One region of the Oceanobacillus phoenicis genome, then DNA from elsewhere that is predicted to be linked to it. Evidence: riboswitches for the same ligand, from Rfam matches in the RefSeq annotation. Region 1 holds a riboswitch; each other region holds the start of a gene.
What was found. Region 1 has a riboswitch for preQ1 ahead of ABC346_RS01150 (QueT transporter family protein). Riboswitches for the same ligand answer to the same signal wherever they lie in the genome.

Region 1 (6,761 bases):
AATTAAAAGATGCAGGAAAAATAAGAGCTATTGGAATATCAAATTTTTCACCAGAACAAGTGAAAGAAGCCAATAAAGACGGTTATGTTGATGTACTACAGGGACATTACAATTTACTAAAACGAGATGCAGAGACAGATTATTTTACTTACACTACAAATAATAATATTACTTTTATCCCTTACTTCCCTTTCGCATCTGGAATTTTAGCAGGTAAATATTCTGTAAACAGTACGTTCGAAGACTTCCGCTCTGATATGCCTCACTATCAAGGCGATCAATTTAAACAAATACTTACCAAAGTAGATCAATTAAAACAGCTTGCTTCTGATAAAAATACCCAAGTAGCTCATATTGTACTAGCCTGGTATTTAAAGCATGATGCAATTGGTGCTGTCATTCCGGGTGCCAAACGACCTGAACAAGTGATTAATAACCTTAAGGCGCTTGATGTAACACTTACCGAGAAAGAATTTACAGTGATTAGTGAGCTTTTTGCAAAATAATTGTTAATGTATAAAAAGTGAGAAGCTTGTACAAAATGTACTGCACTCTTGCATATCAGATTTTGTATGTAATCTGTATATCATAAGAGCCGCATGTATCATTGTACAAGCTTCTTTTTCGTTTAGTTGACAAGATAACATAATTTCGTTAAAATAAACTTAATTAAAGATAGTTTAATTAAAACTATTAAGGAGGGAAAATAATGTCTGAGAACTTTTCATTAAAAGCATTTGTAGTCATTATGAAGGCTTCCCGAACATTAGAGGAAATTACAAAAAAAGATATCAAAAAGCACGGAATGCGCACTTCAGATTTTACAATATTAGAAGCATTATATCATAAAGGAAAACAAACTATTCGAGAAATTTCAGAGGCTGTATTAATTAATACTGGTTCTATTACCTATGTCATTGATAAATTAGAAAAAAACGGGCTACTCACTCGTTCAGATAGTCCCGATGACCGTCGTGCGGTTTATATTGAAATTACCGATAAAGGAAAAGAGATTATGGATGATATTTTCCCAAAACACCAGCGAGTCATCGAAGAAATATTTGACGGAATTTCAGAAGAAGAAAAACAAACCGTCATTGATGTATTAAAACAAGTAGGAACAAAAAATATGAAAAGATAAATGAAAGGAAGTGAAAGAATGCAACATATTTTCAAACAAGGTTCGGATCAGAATAAACCTACTCTTCTACTATTACACGGTACAGGTGGAACCGAAAACGATTTACTACCACTAGCTGAAATTATTGATAGCGAAGCAAACATACTCAGTGTGCGAGGTAACGTGTCAGAAAATGGAATGCCGCGATTCTTTCGTCGACTAGCAGAAGGTGTATTTGATGAGGAAGACCTGATTAATCGAACAGAAGAATTGCATCAATTTCTCGATGAAGCAAGCGAGAAATATAATTTTGACCGCAATAAAATAACAGCAGTTGGCTACTCTAATGGGGCAAATATAGCAGCAAGTCTATTATTTCATTATGAAAACTCTATAGAACAAGCGCTTCTCCATCATCCGATGGTGCCACGAAGAGGAATTACACTTCCAAATTTAAGTGGTAAAAGAGTATTTATTGCAGCTGGCACCAATGATCCAATTTGTGCTCCAGAGGAATCAGAGGAGTTAGAGCAATTACTCAAAGATGCTGGTGCCCAAACAAAGCTTCATTGGGAAAATCATGGACATCAGTTAACTATTAGTGAAGTTAGAACGGCAGCTAGCTGGTACAACTAAATGATAAAAATAGAAGAAGTCGGGGTATACCTAAAGTGTTGCTCAGAATGATGATTTTTGAAATATACTTCGCTTATCTTAAAGCGGCTGGTAAGCCTCCAGATGCTTATACATTTGGAACTCACCAGCCGCGCTTTAGTCTCCGTAAATTTCTTATGCTTATTCTAGCTATTATTCGTCTTGACCAATACTTTTAATATGTCACCCTCTACTTTAATTTCGGATAATGATATAGACCATATAGGCAATGTAAAATAAGGCTAAAATCAATCCTTCTTTTCTTCCAATTCGATATTTCGTTCTTGAGAAAATAAGAAGTAAGACCGTTAAGATAATCATAAGCCATATATCTGTAAATATCTTTTCGTTAACTGCAAGAGGTGTAATCACTGATGATGCACCTAATACAAATAAAATGTTAAAGATGTTACTTCCAACAATATTACCAAGTGCGATTTCACTTTCCTTTTTCAACGCAGCCGATATCGAAGTAACTAATTCAGGCAGTGAAGTTCCAATTGCCACAATCGTTAAACCAACAAGTGTTTCACTCATTCCTAGTGAATAGGCAATTTCGGTAGCATTCGTGACAACAAGTTGCCCTCCACCAATGATTCCAGCTAATCCAATAATGGTAATTAAACTATTCTTCCCCCATGAAATACCTTCATTTGAAAAATCTTCTTCACTGGATTCTTTCCGACTTTTTAAGCCAACTTCAATGATATAGTACATAAATATAGTTAAGAATAGCAATAGAATAACTCCATCACTTCTCGTTATCATATTCGATGATAGACCTTGAAGAAAAACATCGGACATAAGTACAAGTAAAGCTACACTTGCTAGTAACGTAAATGGAATCTCTTTTTTAATTGTCTCATTTTGTACTCGAAGTGGGAAAATAAATGCCGCCAAACCAACTACAAGTGTAATATTAAAAATATTACTACCTACTACGTTACCGATAGAAACATCTGCTGTTCCTTCTAATGCAGCTATAATACTTACCGTCGCTTCTGGTGCACTTGTACCTAATGCAACAATCGTTAACCCAATTAATATCGGTGGTACCCGGAGTAGTTTTGCTATATTAGATGAACCATCCACAAACCAGTCCGCTCCTTTTACTAATAATGCAAATCCTACTACTAACCATACATACTCCACGTATTCCACCCTTTCTATTTTAAAAGTCTTGTATATATTCTATCTTCTTATGGATATCGCGTCCATTTCTATTGTTCACTACTTAGTAAAATCGTATTCCCAGCTGGATCTTCGACAATATCATCTTGTGTCTCATATCCTAAATGGGACAATCGGTGAATAACAGCTTGCTTTTTATCTTCAGTAGGATAACGAAGTGTATAGTATTTTAGCCCAACTTCATATTTTTTCGGGGAAGCTGCGTCTTCTCCATTCCAAATATTAACCGCTAAGTGATGATGATAACCTCCATCAGATAAAAACAATGCTCCTGGGTATTCAGTGACAACTTGAAATCCTAATCCATCCACATAGAACTGCTGCGCTTTATCTAAATTGTCAACGTGTAAATGAAGATGGCCAACAATGGTATTATCTGGAGCACCATTCCATTCATGTTGACTAGCCGCTTCTAATAAACCTTGCGCATCAAGTGCTTCTGTGCTCATTTCAACCTTATTTTCCACACTCCATGACCATTCAGAAGAAGGACGGTCTCTTGCAATTTCTAAACCGTTCCCATCAGGGTCAGACATATAAATAGCTTCACTAACTATATGATCTGAGGCACCGATTCTTAGTTGATTTGCAATATCCAACTGCATAAAATGACGTAAAAATGCTCCTAAGTCTTCTCTCGTAGGAAGTAAAATTGCCACATGATATAAACCTGTTGTTCTCCCTTGTTTTGTGAGCACATTCGTTGGTTGCTCCAAGGTTAGAATTACATCTTGACCATTGGCGCTAAGCTTTACTTGATTACCCACTTTCCTTAATACGTGTAACCCCAGGACTTGTTCGTAAAATTGAATTGATTTATTTAAATCACTTACTTGAAGTGTAACATCCTGTATATACATTGTTGGAACTTCAAAGAATTTCTTTTCCATATTAATATCCCTCTTTCATTATATTTTAATAGTTACTTACTTTATGTAATCGATTATATCTTTATAATTGAAGATAGTCAATATGATCAGCTTACCATCTATTGTTACCAGATAGATAAATAACTTGCTCCATATAATAAAAACAGACCTTCATTTGAAAAGTCTGTTTTTATTCGATATCATTCATGTCTAAAAGCTATAGTTACTCTTTAAACAAATACTTTTACATACTATCTCTTTTTTCCTCCCAAAGTTTTAAGCGTTCTTCATGAGATACTTCTTTGTATACTTGATGTAACATCCATAAGTACCCAAAAGGATCAATAAACATGGCATTCGAAATACCATAGTCAGGAAGGTCTGTCACGGCTTGTACTTCAATACATCCCAGTTCCATTGCTTTAGTGTATGTGTCTTTAATATCAGGAACGATTACATTAAACCAAATCGTTTTAGGATCATCCTGGCTTGGTGCTATCAATTCAAATTTTGGATTTTCATCCAGCATATGAAAACGCACTCCATAAAGACTAAAAATAACCTCGTTCTCACCCTTAGGAAAATCGGAAACCTCAACTCGCTCAATATCAAATATCTTCTCATAATACTCCAATGCTTTTAAGCTGTCTGATACTACTAAATCAATTTCTACTCCAGTCATTTTTATCGCTCCTTTTATTTATTAATTTTCCTCTTATTTTTATTATACTTTTTACACAGTCTATATCTTTACTTTTAAAAAACCACAGCTACATCCAATACATACGATTTATGATTTGTACTTAATTTCCTTTTTATTTTTTCTTCTATCGAATAAATATATACTAGCCCCAACCAATATTAACATAAGACCAAGTACTACCTAGTATATATATGTTGGTTGATGTATCAGGCAATTTTTGGTTTTTTGTTACCTTGTCAACGTCTGTATTAGTGGAATCACCATTATCTTCAATGTTAACAGCAAAAGTTTTCATATGCTATATTCACTCATTTTGACAGATTACAAGCCTTCAATTATACTAATCTAATGTGATTTGATCACCGTGGTTCGTAACCATCCCACGCAAAAAAACTAGGGAGGAAAATTAAATATGAACGTAAAAACGTTAGTAATTAATGGCTTAATAGCGGCTTTATATGTTGTTGTTTCTATAGCTATTGCGCCATTTGGCTTTACAAATATACAGTTTCGCATTTCAGAGATGTTCAATCATCTAGTCGTATTTGATAAGCGTTATTTCTTTGGAATTGTAATTGGAGTGTTTATCGTTAACCTCAATTCACCACTTGGTTGGTACGACCTCGTATTCGGGGTTGCTCACTCTGTTATTTCACTAGGAATTATTATTTTCTTATCTAAATTTATTAAGGACAAATTAACGCTACTATTTCTAAATACGATTGTATTTACGTTTAACATGTTTATCATTGCGTTTGCATTAAACCTTGCACTAGAACTTCCATTCTGGTTTACGTGGTTAACAACTGCAATTGGGGAATTCGGTGTGCTATTAATTGGTATTCCTATATTCTATGCATTGCACAAGCGCTTACGCTTTGATAAGCTCATATAAAGTATGAAGAACCTTAGACAGTGACAATTGTCTAAGGTTCTTTTTGAAAGTCTACCATTAGAGAGGATGGGACAGATGATTGTTAGAGAAAGAGAAGATGAGTTGATATTAATCACACAAGATGATCATGCTCAAATATCAGGAGATATACTTGATAATTGGAAATTAGATTACTTTCAGGGTACAGAATGGAGAGATTCCGTTCTTTATGCTGCTTACCAACATGATTTGGGTTGGAAAGAATTTGATCGTCAACCATTTTGGAATGATGTTACCAATCAACCCTATACATTTGCCGATTTTCCAAATGTACCTAAAACCGTATTATATAAGTATGGAATTAATGAAGTAGAAAAAGTTGATTTATACGCTGCATTACTGTGTAGTGAACATTACAAAAGATTTTTAGCTAATAACACTTCTCTTGAAGCTCAAGCTTTTGTAGAACATGAAGAAACAAGACAAGAACGTATCATAGGGACACTTTCGAATTTCAACAAACGTTTGTTTGAATTTCATTACGGACTGCTTCAACTTTCAGATAACCTTTCATTATACGCTTGTATGAATGAGCCTGGTGCAACCGGTGATAATCAACATCCATTTTTCAAAAAAGGAATCCCAACGAATCATACTTTACACTATGTACTAGATGAACAGATGCAAATAAGCTGGCAAAATGAAGACACCATTGTTATGGATAATTTTCCATTTGATAGACCTTTCTCTATCTCTATTCCATATAAGCAAATATCCAGACAAAAAATTCAACATCATGGTCTTGTAGAAGCTTATGAACAAGCAACTCTAGAACAGCACCCAGTACTTATTACTTCTCAAAACCATATCGAAAAGGCTTCCGAGTAATTCGAAAGCCTTTTTCTCTATGCTATTCCCCCCATTGATATGGAGTCTCTTGATAAACGTAATAATTTAACCAGTTGGAAAATAGTAAACTACAATGACTTTTCCAACGATATTTCGGATCTTGTTCAGGGTCATCATGAGGGAAATAATTCTCCGGAATAGCCGTATCAATACCTCGTTGATGATCACGATGATATTCTTCTGCTAAAGTTTCTGCACTATACTCCAGATGCCCTGTTGCCATAATATGCTTTCCATCTTTTGAAGCGAGCAAGAATACACCCGCATCGTCCGATTTAGCTAACAACTGTAGATCTGGATGTGCTTTAATCTCATCTATAGATACATCGGTATACCTAGAATGTGGTGCAAAGAAGTAATCATCAAATCCTTGTACTAAACGTTCATGCGGATGAAACAGTTTATGCTCATATACTCCAAAACATTTTTGTGGCAAATGAT
Region 2 (6,761 bases), 2.1 Mb from region 1:
TTGTTTTGCTTCTAATTCTGACCATAGTTTTTTACGAATATTTGGGTCGAATACAATTTTCACACCATTTTTTTTAGCCATTTTTATTGCAGTAAATATCGTTTGCCTACAACTTTCACTAATTGCTGGCGTAATTCCAGTTACAAAAAGGTAAGAAGCAGAAGAAATATAATTCTCGTCAAGTAGATCAGGATCCATTTGGCTAGCTGCTGAATGTTGGCGATAATAATATACGTGGACATCGGACTCATTAATGATTTCTTTTAGAAATAATCCGGTTTGGTGACTCGAATCAAACTCAATTAAAGTAGTATCTACACCTTCTCCGCGTAATTCTTTTAATACCATCGCACCTAATTCATCGTCTCCCAATCTACTTATAAAACCAGTTTTATGGCCTAATCTACTTAATCCGATTAATGTATTGGTTTCTGTACCAGCTACTCGTGGTTCGAAGGATGATGTTTGCCTAATAAGTCCATTCTTATCTGGGGTCAGTGATATCATTGTTTCCCCGATTCCAATAACATCCAATTTGTCATACTCCTTTCTTTATATATCCCATACCATTTGAAATAAGTTGAGCTGTATTTTTCAAGTTTGTAATGATAGTTTCTTTTTGCTTTATCATTCTTTCTTTTGGTCCCGCAACACTTATAGCAGCCAAAAGCTGTCTTCGACTATCGAAAATGGGGGCAGCCAAACAGTACAGACCTTCTTCATTTTCTTCGTCATCAATACTGTATCCTTGTTTTTGAAAGAATTGCAGTTGATTTTCTAATTGAGATCTATCTGTAATTGTATTTGCAGTGATTTTTTCTAAGGTTATTTGATCTAACAAATTATCTTTCTCAAATTCAGGCATAAAGGATAAAAACGTTTTGCCAAGTCCAGTACAATATATTGGTTTTTTATATCCAGGTTGTGCAGTGGTACGTATTGATCTATCGGCATCCATCTTTGCAATATACACTAACTCATCTTTAGATAACATCGCCATAAATACAGTCTCCTTAACCGCTTTCATAAGGTCGGTTAAATAAGGTTTTGCAACTGTGTGAATATCTAATGATTCTAAAGCACTTGTTCCTAGTGGTATTAACTTTTCACCTAAGTAATATAGTTTCATGCCATCTTGCCGTACGTATCCTTCGTTATGTAATGTTTTTAATAAATTAAATGTACTGCTTTGTGGTAATTCTAACTTGTCACCGATATTCTTAATTGTTAGACCATTTGTATGTTTTGCTAATAAGTCTAGAATGTCCAAGGCGCGCTTGGCAGATTTAACAGACATCATATCACCTCCTAAAATCACATATATGAATTTTAATCATGTATGTGATTTTATTGAATATACCACACTTTATTTAGCTCGTAAAGACTATTTTTAATTAAAGCATATTGTGCTCGAATTAGTAAAAGCTATGAAAAATTCTAATTTGTTAAAGGAGTGTAAGAAATGTTTGAAAATAAAGTTGTATTAATTACCGGCGGGGCCGGAGGGATAGGTTTAGAGGTTGCAAAAGCATTTGCACATGAGGGAGCGAAATTGGCATTAGTAGACCTTAAAAATGAAGCATTAGAGGAGGCTGCTAGTGAGATCGATACTGAAGAAATTTTACTGATTACAGCAAATGTTGGTAAAGAAGAAGATGTAAAAAACTATGTAGATAGAACAAAAGAACAATATGGAAAAATAGATATTTTTATTAATAATGCAGGTATCAATGGAAATTTTAGTAATATCATCGAGCAGACAAAAGAAAATTTTAAAAATGTATTTGATGTTAATGTTATGGGTGTATTTTTTGGAATGAAGTATGTACTGCAAGTGATGAAAGAACAAAAATCTGGTGTAGTTATTAACACTGCATCCAATGGTGGATTATTAGGAGCACCAGGCATGAGTGCATATGTTGCGTCTAAACACGCTGTAATCGGATTAAATAAAACAGCTGCTTTGGAAATGGCGGAGTATGGTGTACGGGTAAATGCAGTTGCACCGTCAGGAGTTAACACAGAAATGATGCGAAGTATAGAAAAGAATGCAATGGGGGATAAAGCGGAAGATGCTAGATCTCAATTCGAAGCTTCTGTACCAATGAATCGTTATGCTACAGCTGAGGAGATTGCAAACCTTATGTTATTTTTATCTTCTGATAAAGCGTCATTTATTAGTGGTTCCTATTATCGAATTGATGGTGGCCAGGGTGCAACATCAGTATAGGCGAGATGGTAATATTAGGATTGACATAAACGCTAATAATACTTATAATCATTGATTGTACACCAAACATAATTTTGGTAGAGGTTCTTAGCTTTAACCCTCTATAAAAAACTAAGGACAAACAATGATTATTCAAGTCATGTTCCTTAGGGGCATGGCTTTTTTTATGGAAAAGGAGGTAATAGATATATGGCAGGAAGAGATGAAAATGAACTAGAAGATGTTCAGTTATTAGGAAGTCAAGGAACTACTTATGATTTTAATTACACACCGGAAGTGTTAGAGGTATTCGAGAATAAACATCCATCACGTGATTATTTTGTTAAATTTAATTGTCCGGAATTTACAACTTTATGTCCAAAAACAAACCAACCAGATTTTGGAACAATTTATATTAGCTATATCCCTGATGTTAAAATGGTAGAAAGTAAATCTTTGAAACTATATTTGTTTAGTTTTAGGAACCATGGTGATTTTCATGAGGATTGCATCAATATTATCATGAATGATTTGATAGAATTAATGGATCCAAGGTATATAGAGGTTCGAGGGAAATTCACTCCCCGTGGTGGTATTTCTATTGATCCATATTGTAATTATGGTAGGCCAGGAACAAAATTTGAGAAGATGGCAGACCAACGACTAATACAACACGATATGTATCCAGAAAATATAGATAATCGATAGAGGGAATGCGTAAGATCCTCTACCCTAATAATAAAGGGAGAAGAGGATAACATGTATATTTATTTTAGTGCAATCTTTGTAGGTTTGTTGTTGCTATCAAATATTCTTTCAGTGAAGTTATTTGAAATGGGAAGTTTTATCCTTCCAAGTGCGGCGATTGTTTATGTTATTACATATTTAATGACAGATGTTATTGGTGAAGTTTATGGCAAGGCTGCAGCAAGGAAAACGGTCCAAGCTGGTTTCCTTACACAAATTATTGCAATGGTATTTATCTACATTTCTATACAATTACCACCTGCACCAGATTTTCATGCACAAGCCGAATTTGAACAAATCTTAGGTGGAAGTTTTCGGCTTATACTTGCTAGTTTGACTTCTTATGTAATTAGTCAAAATTTAAGTGTTTCTATATTTCACTGGTTTAAAAATAAACATGGCAAGAAAAAATTATGGTTGCGAAATAATTTAGCAACAATGTCAAGTCAATTTATAGACACTGTATTATTTATTACCATTGCATTTTGGGGGATAGTACCAACAAATATATTACTAGGTATGATTGTTTCACAATATATTTGGAAATGTCTAGTCGCATTATTAGATACTCCATTTGCTTATATATTGGTTAAATGGACTAGAAAATACGAAGGCAACAGTCCAGACCATGTGGTAAAGGCTTCTTAATTTTATAAACTTCAAGCAATGTTAGTTAACCCAAGATCTAGTGGGAAAGGTATAAGTTATACATTGCTTGAAGTTTTTAATATGTACGTACATAGTTATTCAATAATAAAAAAGTAAATTGGTTTATAAATGGATAAATAAACTTAAATAACAGGTATAGGTGTAATTAGGTGTTCCTGATTAGTGATTCTTTTCCAGTTATAAATATAAATTCTCCTTATTAAAGCAATTTGACATAAATAAATCATAAAATCCATATAGTTAAAGAACTTTTATTAATTTTGTGAATTTTCTATTGATAATCTATTTTGAACATTCTATAATAAATGTACGTACAAGAAACAAATAATTACATCTTGTACGAACGTATTCATTGCTATCGCTCAAAATAGATTGAATATTCTTTTTTAAATGCGTGATATGTTTTTCTTTCCTTATTTTTTGCGATAGAAGAAAGAAGGGGGATTAAAATGAAAAGGTTTTCATTTATTTTGTGTGCTTTTTTAGTTAGTGTGTTGTTGGTCGGGTGTGGTGATAATACTAGTGGTGCAAGTGATTCAAAAACGGTTGGTATTGCAATGCCAACTAAGTCTTCTGAGCGATGGGTATACGATGGTGACAATATGAAAGGAGAATTTGAAGAATTAGGTTATGAGGTTGATCTTCAATATGCCGAAGACGTAGTAGAAAATCAAGTATCACAGATTGAAAATATGATTACGAAAGGCGTAGATATTTTAGTAATCGCTTCCATTGATGGAGAAGCAATTACCGATGTATTAACACAGGCAGAAAACATGGATATTCCTGTTATTGCTTACGATCGATTAATCATGAATAGTGATCATGTTAGTTACTATGCAACATTTGATAATTTTCAAGTAGGAGTTCTACAAGCTCAATATATAGAAGAATCTCTTGGTTTAGCAGATGGTGAAGGTCCATTTAATATTGAATTATTCGCAGGATCACCTGATGATAATAATGCATACTTTTTCTGGGATGGCGCAATGTCGATATTGCAGCCATATATCGATAGTGGTCAATTAGTGGTTCAAAGTGGTCAGACTGATTTTGAACAGGGAGCTACTTTAAGGTGGGATGGATCAAAGGCGCAAGAACGAATGGATAATCTACTAAGTGCAAATTATTCTAGTGAAAAAGTAGATGTAGTACTTTCACCATTCGATGGAATTAGTAGAGGTGTTATTTCTTCATTAAAAGCAGTAGGGTATGGGAGTGGTGATAAACCAATGCCTGTAGTTACTGGACAAGATGCTGAGTTAGCATCGGTTAAGTCAATAATTGCCGGAGAGCAGACGCAGACAATATTTAAAGATACAAGAGAATTGGCTAAAAAAGCAGTTGAGATGGCAGATTCTGTTTTAAATGATGAGGAACCTGAGATTAATGATACAGAAACTTATGATAATGGCAATAAAGTAGTCCCATCTTATCTTCTTGAACCTATTTCGGTAGATATAGATAATTATGAACAGGAATTAATAGAGACCGAATATTATTCAGAAGATGAAGTAAGTAATTAATCTAATAAGGTGATTTAGCATATCTTCTATGCTAAATCATCTTTTTGTAAGGGTGTGAGTACGTTGGATAATTATATTTTAGAAATGAAAGGTATCGAGAAAACTTTTCCAGGTGTGAAAGCTCTTAATAATGTAAATCTAAAAGTAGAGTCTGGAGAGATTCATGCATTAATTGGAGAAAACGGAGCTGGAAAGTCAACATTAATGAAGGTATTAAGTGGAGTGCATCCATATGGAAGTTATGAAGGAGATATTGTATTTCAAAATAATAAATGTGAATTTAAAAATATTAATCAAAGTGAAGAATTAGGGATTGTTATTATACATCAAGAGCTTGCGTTAATTCCTGAGCTATCTATCGCAGAGAATATATTCTTAGGGAATGAACGAAGTAAAAAAGGAGTCATTAATTGGAATGAGACTATATTAGAAACTAGGAAACTTCTTTCTAAAGTTGGCCTTCGTGTCAATCCAGAAGAAAAAATTAAAAATATAGGTGTCGGGCAACAACAATTGGTAGAAATTGCCAAAGCGTTATCAAAGGAAGTTAAATTGCTTATATTAGATGAACCTACTGCAGCCTTGAATGAAGAGGACAGTGAGAATCTATTAAACTTATTACTAGAGTTTAAAAAACAAGGTATGACTTCAATTATGATATCTCATAAACTAAAAGAATTATTGAAAATATCCGATAGCATTACCGTTTTACGAGATGGAGAGACAATTCAATCCTATAAACATAAAGACCAAGAAGTTAGTCAAACACAAATTATAAAAGACATGGTAGGAAGAAACTTAGGGAACTTGTTTCCTGAGCGCACTTACAACATTAAGGATGAAATTGTTTTTGAAATTAAAAATTGGTCAATTGATCACCCAATAGATATTAGTAAGCAAATTCTATACAACGTAAACTTACATGTGAAAAGAGGAGAAATTGTTGGGGTTGCAGGCCTTATGGGTGCAGGAAGAACGGAGCTCGCAATGAGTGTTTTTGGTAAATCCTATGGGAAAAACATTACTGGACAACTCTTCAAAAATGGAAAAGAAGTTGTTTTTAATAATGTTACTGAAGCCGTTAGTAGTGGCGTAGCTTATGTATCTGAAGACCGAAAAGAATATGGATTGGTACTGATTGATAATGTAAAGAACAATGTAACGTTAGCCAATTTACAGAAGCTGGCTAACTACTTAGTAATAGACAACCATAGGGAGATTTTAGAAGCCGAGAAACTTAAATCACAAATTAATATTAAGACGCCTTCTATCGAACAGAAAGTTCTTAATTTAAGTGGTGGAAACCAACAAAAAGTTGTATTAGGAAAATGGATGTTTGCTCAACCAGATATTCTCATTCTTGACGAGCCAACAAGAGGTATTGATGTCGGTGCAAAATTTGAAATCTATAAGTTAATTAATGAACTTGCCGAACAAGGAAAAAGTATCATAATGATTTCCTCAGAATTACCAGAGTTAATTGGAATGTGTGATCGTATTTATACATTATGCGAAGGTAAAATCACAGGGAATCTATCCAGGCAGGAAGCGGATCAAGAAACATTAATGACTTATATGACGCAAAGCTGGGGGTCTTAAAATGGAAATAA
Region 3 (6,761 bases), 1.3 Mb from region 1:
TAAGTAATTTTATAAGATTGGGTATAAATTTATAATATAGCTTCGTTGTAAAAACCATAATTTCTTTATAACCCGAAGAAAGTAGTGAATAGGGTGTCTCTAAAGACGAAAAAAAACTTTATAACCCGAAGAAAGTAGTGAATAGAAGGGCTCTAAAAACGAAAAAAGCTTCAGAATCCGAGGAAAGTAGTGAATAGAAGGCTTCTAAAAACGAAAAAAGCTTTAGAACCTGAAGAAAGTAGTGAATAGAAGGGCTCTAAAAACGAAAAAAGCTTCAGAATTCAAAGAAAGTAGTGAATAGAAGGTTTCTAAAAACGAAAAAATCTTTATAATCCCAAGAAAGTAGTGAATAGATCGTTTCTAAAAGCTCGAATTCTTTAGAAATCCAAAATAAACAGCACAAAGTTAAATCCAAAACCGAAAATAAACATATAGATGGGGAGGTAAACAAAATGCCCTAGTTTGCATTTAATAGCAAACCAGGGCTAACTAGCAAGCAGATTTACGTAGTTAATCCCAAAATATGATTTATTTTTTTGTGATTAACCATATAACTACTCTCTGTGAATTATTCGAGATTTGCGTGCTTGCCGTACATAGTCTGAGAATCTAATCCTTTTTTGTTCATAAACCGTAAGATCAGAGCATCATAGAATACCAACATGGTTTGCTCGAAAAGGGATCCCATTGGTTGAATTGTGTTGAAGTTGCTTTCTGTGTGGTCTTTTGTAGCTCCGGGTAATTGAACAACAATATCTGCTAACTTTCCAATTGTGGATTCCGGTGCAGTAGTTATTACTGCGACAGTACCTCCTAGAATTTTTGCTTTTTCAGCAATAGAAACTAAGGTTTTTGTTTCTCCTGATCCTGATCCGATGATCAACAGGTCGTCTTCTTCTAAATTAGCAGTTACTGTTTCGCCCACTGCATATGCGTCAATTCCCATATGCATCATTCTCATCACAAAAGATTTTCCCATAAAGCCAGATCTTCCAGCCCCAGCAACAAAAATTTTATTGGACGCTGAAATACTGTCTATTAATTTCTCTGCTTGATGATCAGAGATTAGCTCAAGTGACTGGGTTAATTCCTGTACGATCTCATATGCATACTGTGTTGTTTTCATCACTGTATCACTATCCTAATTGGATTAATTTCTTCATTTCACGAGCAACGGATTGTTTATCTTCTTTGCTTGTGATTCCGCCACCTACAATGATAAGGTCTGGTTGTTGTTTAATTACTTCTGGAAGTGTTTCTTGCTTGATTCCACCTGCGATTGCTGTTTGAGCTTGTTTAACAACACTTTTAATAGTTGCAAGATCTTCAAAAGAGTTCTTACCAACCGCCTGCAAATCATAGCCAGTGTGCACACAAATATAATCCACGCCTAGTTCATCTAATTCTTTTGCACGTGTTTCAATATCTTTTACAGCAATCATATCCACAAGTATCTTTTTGTTATGTTTTTTTGCTTCTTCTACAGCACCTTCGATGGACTGATCTTCGGCTGTACCGAGAATTGTAATAATATCAGCTCCTGCTTGAGAAGCCTGACTTACTTCATATCCAGCTGCATCCATAATCTTGAGGTCAGCTAATACTGTTAAGTTCGGAAATGCGGCTTTCATTTCTTTTACTGCTTTAAGTCCCTCATTAATAACGACAGGTGTGCCAATTTCTACGACATCAATATATGATTCAACTTCCTTTACTAATTCAATTGCTTCTGGGATGTTGACAAGATCTAATGCTAGTTGTAATTTCATGTTGAAATCTCCCTTTCTTTAGTTAATTTAAAGTATGATGTTCATTATAAATTCTAACTATCATAAACGAAAGTACGCACTTTAAACTCATATAGTAACAAAAAGTATACTGTAAGAAGTGGTATTACTTGTTGAAAAGACACCATATAGGTTCAGTCGCAATTATAAGTTATTCGTTGTGCTTTCTTGTTTTGAATGATTTAGATGGTCTTCTAAAAAAACCTTGTAATCTTTTCCCCAATCATACATTGCTTCTAATATCGGCATTAATGTCTCTCCACGGTCTGTCAGTGAATATTCTACTTTCGGAGGTACGACTGGATAAACTTCACGATGAACAATAAAGTCAGATTCTAATTCTCGAAGCTGATTTACGAGCATGCGCTGCGTAATATTAGGCATGAGTGATTTTAATTCGTTAAATCGCTTCGTTCCTTCTGTTCCTAAATACCAAAGAATTAGCATTTTCCATTTACCGCCAATTACTGCTAATGTTAATTCTTTTTCACAGTTGAAATCTCTATTGCAAACATGTCCCATGCTTTTTCTCCTTTCAAAGTAACCATAGCTATCTGAATGATTGTAAAAGATTATACCGTTTATAATTGTGCGCAGCAAATAACGGAACTTATTGAAAAATTCACAAATATTGAGTGGTGTACATAAATGAAAGGAAGAGTTAAATTTTTTTCTTTGCTTATCTTGTTTAAAAATGACTGTAACTATGTTAGGAATTTGAACATTAGATTTGAAATTATTCAATGACTTATCTATATTTTCAAGCAGAATTATGTTAATCTTACGTTGTGAATAAAATAGAATACTGCTTTGTTGCAGGAGAGGTTCGCGATTTAAATCCCTCTATAAAAAACTAAGGAGATAAACAACACGCTTCTTTGTGTTGTTTTTTTGGTTGTGTGGGCCGTGTGAAAAAAAGTATACGGTCAATCACCTGGAAACATTAATTACTTCTTCTTTTTTATATGGGGTGGATTCATTTATGAAACAAAGAGAGGGGAAATAATATGTTTCAAAAGCCGAAAGTTTCTAATGTTATAAAAAGAATGAGGTGGACGTTGATATGATGCAACAAATATATCCCGTTACTCCTCATTCTTATGCATATGAACTAAATAAAGATTTTCATTTTTCTGCAGCACATTATATTCCACATGATCAAGCAGGGAAATGTCAACAAATGCATGGACACACGTATTTTACGAATATAACGGTTGTTGGAGATGAACTTGATGAAACTGGTTTTTTAGTAAATTTTAAACAGATTAAGAATTTGATTCATAAACGTTTTGATCATGGAGTAATCAATTATGATTCTTCCTTTTCAGATGGGCAAGCTGTTGACTTTCCAACTACAGAAGTAGTTGCTCGTAAAATATATGAAATCATTCAGGATTATTTAAATGGATTGCAAAATAAGCCGAAGTGTATACAAGTTTATTTACGAGAAACCCCAACAAGTTACTGCATTTATCGTCCAAGAGGGGAGAATTCAATATGAAAATACCTGTTTTGGAGATATTCGGGCCTACTATTCAAGGAGAAGGTATGGTCATAGGTAGAAAAACGATGTTTGTGCGTACAGCGGGTTGTGATTACTCCTGTTCTTGGTGTGATTCTAAATTTACGTGGGATGGATCGGAAAAAGAATCGATTCAAATGATGGAACCAGCGGAAATTTTTAATTCTTTAACAGACATAGGAGGCAACAAATTTGGTCATGTGACGATCTCCGGTGGCAACCCTGCATTATTGAAGCAAATAGATGGTTTGGTCGATTTATTGCATGAACATCAAATAGAAGTTGCCCTGGAAACACAGGGAAGTAGATGGCAAACTTGGTTTACGAAAGTAGATGATCTAACATTGTCTCCCAAACCTCCCAGCTCAGGAATGGAAACTAATTTTACTACGCTCGATTTCATCATTGAGAAATTACATAACGAACAAAAAGGGCATTTTAGTTTGAAAGTTGTTATTTTTGATGAAGAGGATTTGACCTACGCAGAACAAATACATGTAAGATATCCATCTGTTGCATTATTTCTGCAGGTAGGAAATGATAATGTGGAAGCGAGTGAAAATAAAAGATTATTATCCGACCTGTTGGAGAAATATGAGAACTTGATCGATCTAGTGATGGAAAATAAAGTACTGAAGGATGTTCGGGTTTTACCGCAATTACATACATATTTGTGGGGGAACAAAAGAGGGGTTTAAGCCTATCATAAAATAAACAAGGAACCGTCATTGCCCACGTTCCTTGTTTATTTTAATTCATGCGAATCTATTTAAAGAAAAGTGGGATATGTCCAAAGTAGTTTCTCCTTGAATAGCTAATTGACTCAATAATTCCCCGACTCCGCTACTAAATTTAAATCCGTGACCAGAGAATCCACAAGCGACTAGTATATGTTGATAATTTGGAAGTCGATCTATGATGAAATCGCCGTCGGGTGTATTCGTATAAGTGCAAACTTTTCCTTGTTTGTGCTGTAATTCAGGAGACATATAACGATGAACAAATCGGCTGACATCTTGTTCGTCTTCGGGATATGTACCAAATGTTCTCAAGGTTTCATTTGCCTTCACAGGTTGGCCACCGTCATGTCTGCCAACTTTTATACCAGCTTTATCAATACTAGGGAAGCCGTAGTATGTTTCGTTTCCATCAGCAAAAGACCAAGCTGGAAAGTAATTAGAATGATAAATAGATTCAGCTGCTTCGAACCACGAGAACGTTTTTCGAATTGGGAATAATGGAAGCTCATATCCAAGTAAGGACAGAATTTGATTCGTCCCTTTCCCAGCAGTTATGATTAGTTGCTTTGCTTTAATCGTATTACTAGATAATTGAATCATTACGTGTTGATTTGTTACATCCAAACGTTGAATACGTGCATTTGTATAAAATGAAGCGCCGAGTGATGTAGCTAGGTCTCGATAAGTCTGAAGGGCAATTTCACTCATTAACACTCCAGAATTAATTTCATAAACCCCTTTTAAGTGATTCGGTAACTGATAACCTGTCCACCTATTATTTATCTCATGTGCAGATAGAATCTCAGCTTGTAAATTATATTTTTCAATAGACTGAATTACATTCTGTAAAAATTGAGAACTCTCCGGTCCAATATTTAATACTCCAGTTTTATGAAAAATGTTCCGATTGGAAGCTTCTTCTAATCCATACCATAATTTCTGTGAACGTAATGCTAATGGGACGTAAACATCTCCTTCGCCATATGCATGTCGTATAATTCGTGTTTCTCCGTGGTGCGAACCTTCTGTATGGGGTGGATTATCTGCATCAATAAGTGCTACCGTCTTTCCAGCTTTTGAAAGATAATATCCTGCCGATAAACCCATTGATCCTGCTCCAATAATTGCAATGTCGTAAATCAATATTACCAATCTCCTTAACTTTGTATACGAGTATTTTAATAGATACTGGTTGAGGATTCAATTAAGTCTGAATAGACAAGGAGTGTTTGATTAAGAATAGCGGGTCATATAGAAGAAACTACCTTGAAGAATAAAAAAATTTACTGAGTTTATAGAAACATTTCAAATTATGTTTGATTTCTTCATTTGTTCTTTTAGGTTTCTATTGCTAAATCTCACTCCTCTTCAGGAATAACATTCAGTGGAGGAAGAAAGCCCCCACTAAATGAGTTTCGCTTTTATTCCTCTAGTTCTTTCACAGTCTCCCCTTTAATTAATTTTGGTTGATAATAATGCTCGTTAGGTAAGTCTCTTTTTCCTTGTAATTTCTTTATTACCCAGTCTGCTGCATCATTTCCCATTTGTTCTTGGGGATGCGTCAAGGTGGTAAGTTTGATATTCGCATTTTGAGCAATATAGGAATTATCCTGTCCAATAATGGATAATTCCTCTGGGATGGATATTCCGAGCTGTTTACATATATTGGCCACAACTAAACCAACTTCATCGTTATAGCATACAATTGCAGTTAGAAGATCTTTATTCTCAGTAATAAAATCTTTCAAGGCATTGGATAAATTTGCTTTTGTTTCCGTATTATAAGAGAACACATTTTCAGGTTGAAAACGCAATTTGGCCTCTCCAACAGCTTTAATATAACCCTTCATCCGGTACTTTCCTTGTAAATCATCTTCTTTTGAAATCAGGCCAATCTGTCTATGTCCTTTTGATATCAACTCTTTGGTTGCGAGATAACTGGACTTTACATCATCTAAACGTAAAAATGGTACATCTAATTCTTCATAATAAGCATTAATCATAATGAAAGGAATGTCTTGTTCCATAAATAATAAATAGTAGGCTATATTTGGGTTATATAAATTACTCTTCGTTGGTTCAACAATTAAACCATCTACTCCATAAGATAACATCATCTCTAAGGCTTTTTTTTCCTGTTCAACATCATTGTTTGTACTAGCTAACAGTAAAGAATAATTATCCTCATTTAATCTTCGTTCAATTCCTCGAATAATCGATGGAAAAATATAGTCAGAGATGTAGGTAGTGATTACACCAATTGTTTTTTTGTTACTGTTATTTCCACTAAATTTAGATTGATAAAGGTTACTTACATAAGTGCCGGATCCTTTTTCACTTCGTAAAAACCCTTCATTAGATAATTCTAGAATAGCTTTACGAACAGTATGACGACTTACATTATATTGAAGTTGCAAGGCAGATTCTGTAGGTATTTTTTCCAATACACGGTATTCTCCCGAAAGGATTTTACTTTTCATATCGTCTATGATGACTTGATATTTAGGTTTCATGAATGTCACTTCCTTCTTGTTCGTGCCCGAACGTCCTATCAAAAAAATTGTATGTACATATTTTGACATAGTTTTTAAGTATTGAAAAGAAGATTAGTATCTCTTGATGTAACAAAGTAGTTTAAGAGAATTGCTTTTTGCTAGAGATAATAAATCCATTAAACAACTTGTGCGTATGTATTTATTTTGGTTTGACAAA

Region 2: linked by a shared signal. The riboswitch ahead of queF (preQ(1) synthase) and the one ahead of ABC346_RS01150 (QueT transporter family protein) in region 1 are both predicted to bind preQ1.
Region 3: linked by a shared signal. The riboswitch ahead of queD (6-carboxytetrahydropterin synthase QueD) and the one ahead of ABC346_RS01150 (QueT transporter family protein) in region 1 are both predicted to bind preQ1.

What each region holds. Positions count from the first base shown of each region.
Region 1 is NZ_JBDFME010000001.1:211,912-218,672, forward strand. It holds gene ABC346_RS01120 (aldo/keto reductase) at 1-506, shown strand, start outside; gene ABC346_RS01125 (MarR family winged helix-turn-helix transcriptional regulator) at 710-1,141, shown strand; gene ABC346_RS01130 (alpha/beta hydrolase) at 1,160-1,756, shown strand; gene ABC346_RS01135 (calcium/sodium antiporter) at 1,970-2,926, opposite strand; gene ABC346_RS01140 (VOC family protein) at 2,995-3,855, opposite strand; gene ABC346_RS01145 (VOC family protein) at 4,079-4,516, opposite strand; PreQ1 riboswitch class I at 4,896-4,940, shown strand; gene ABC346_RS01150 (QueT transporter family protein) at 4,950-5,432, shown strand; gene ABC346_RS01155 (DUF3891 family protein) at 5,508-6,299, shown strand; gene metA (homoserine O-acetyltransferase MetA) at 6,322-6,761, opposite strand, start outside.
Region 2 is NZ_JBDFME010000001.1:2,286,286-2,293,046, forward strand. It holds gene ABC346_RS11290 (sugar kinase) at 1-534, opposite strand, end outside; gene ABC346_RS11295 (IclR family transcriptional regulator) at 539-1,297, opposite strand; gene ABC346_RS11300 (SDR family NAD(P)-dependent oxidoreductase) at 1,463-2,230, shown strand; PreQ1 riboswitch class I at 2,305-2,351, shown strand; gene queF (preQ(1) synthase) at 2,420-2,917, shown strand; gene ABC346_RS11310 (queuosine precursor transporter) at 2,969-3,604, shown strand; gene chvE (multiple monosaccharide ABC transporter substrate-binding protein) at 4,075-5,151, shown strand; gene mmsA (multiple monosaccharide ABC transporter ATP-binding protein) at 5,215-6,750, shown strand; gene mmsB (multiple monosaccharide ABC transporter permease) at 6,752-6,761, shown strand, end outside.
Region 3 is NZ_JBDFME010000001.1:1,560,529-1,567,289, forward strand. It holds gene hxlB (6-phospho-3-hexuloisomerase) at 569-1,126, opposite strand; gene hxlA (3-hexulose-6-phosphate synthase) at 1,137-1,769, opposite strand; gene hxlR (transcriptional activator HxlR) at 1,932-2,309, opposite strand; PreQ1 riboswitch class I at 2,603-2,650, shown strand; gene queD (6-carboxytetrahydropterin synthase QueD) at 2,851-3,288, shown strand; gene queE (7-carboxy-7-deazaguanine synthase QueE) at 3,285-4,007, shown strand; gene solA (N-methyl-L-tryptophan oxidase) at 4,065-5,192, opposite strand; gene ABC346_RS07940 (GntR family transcriptional regulator) at 5,471-6,562, opposite strand.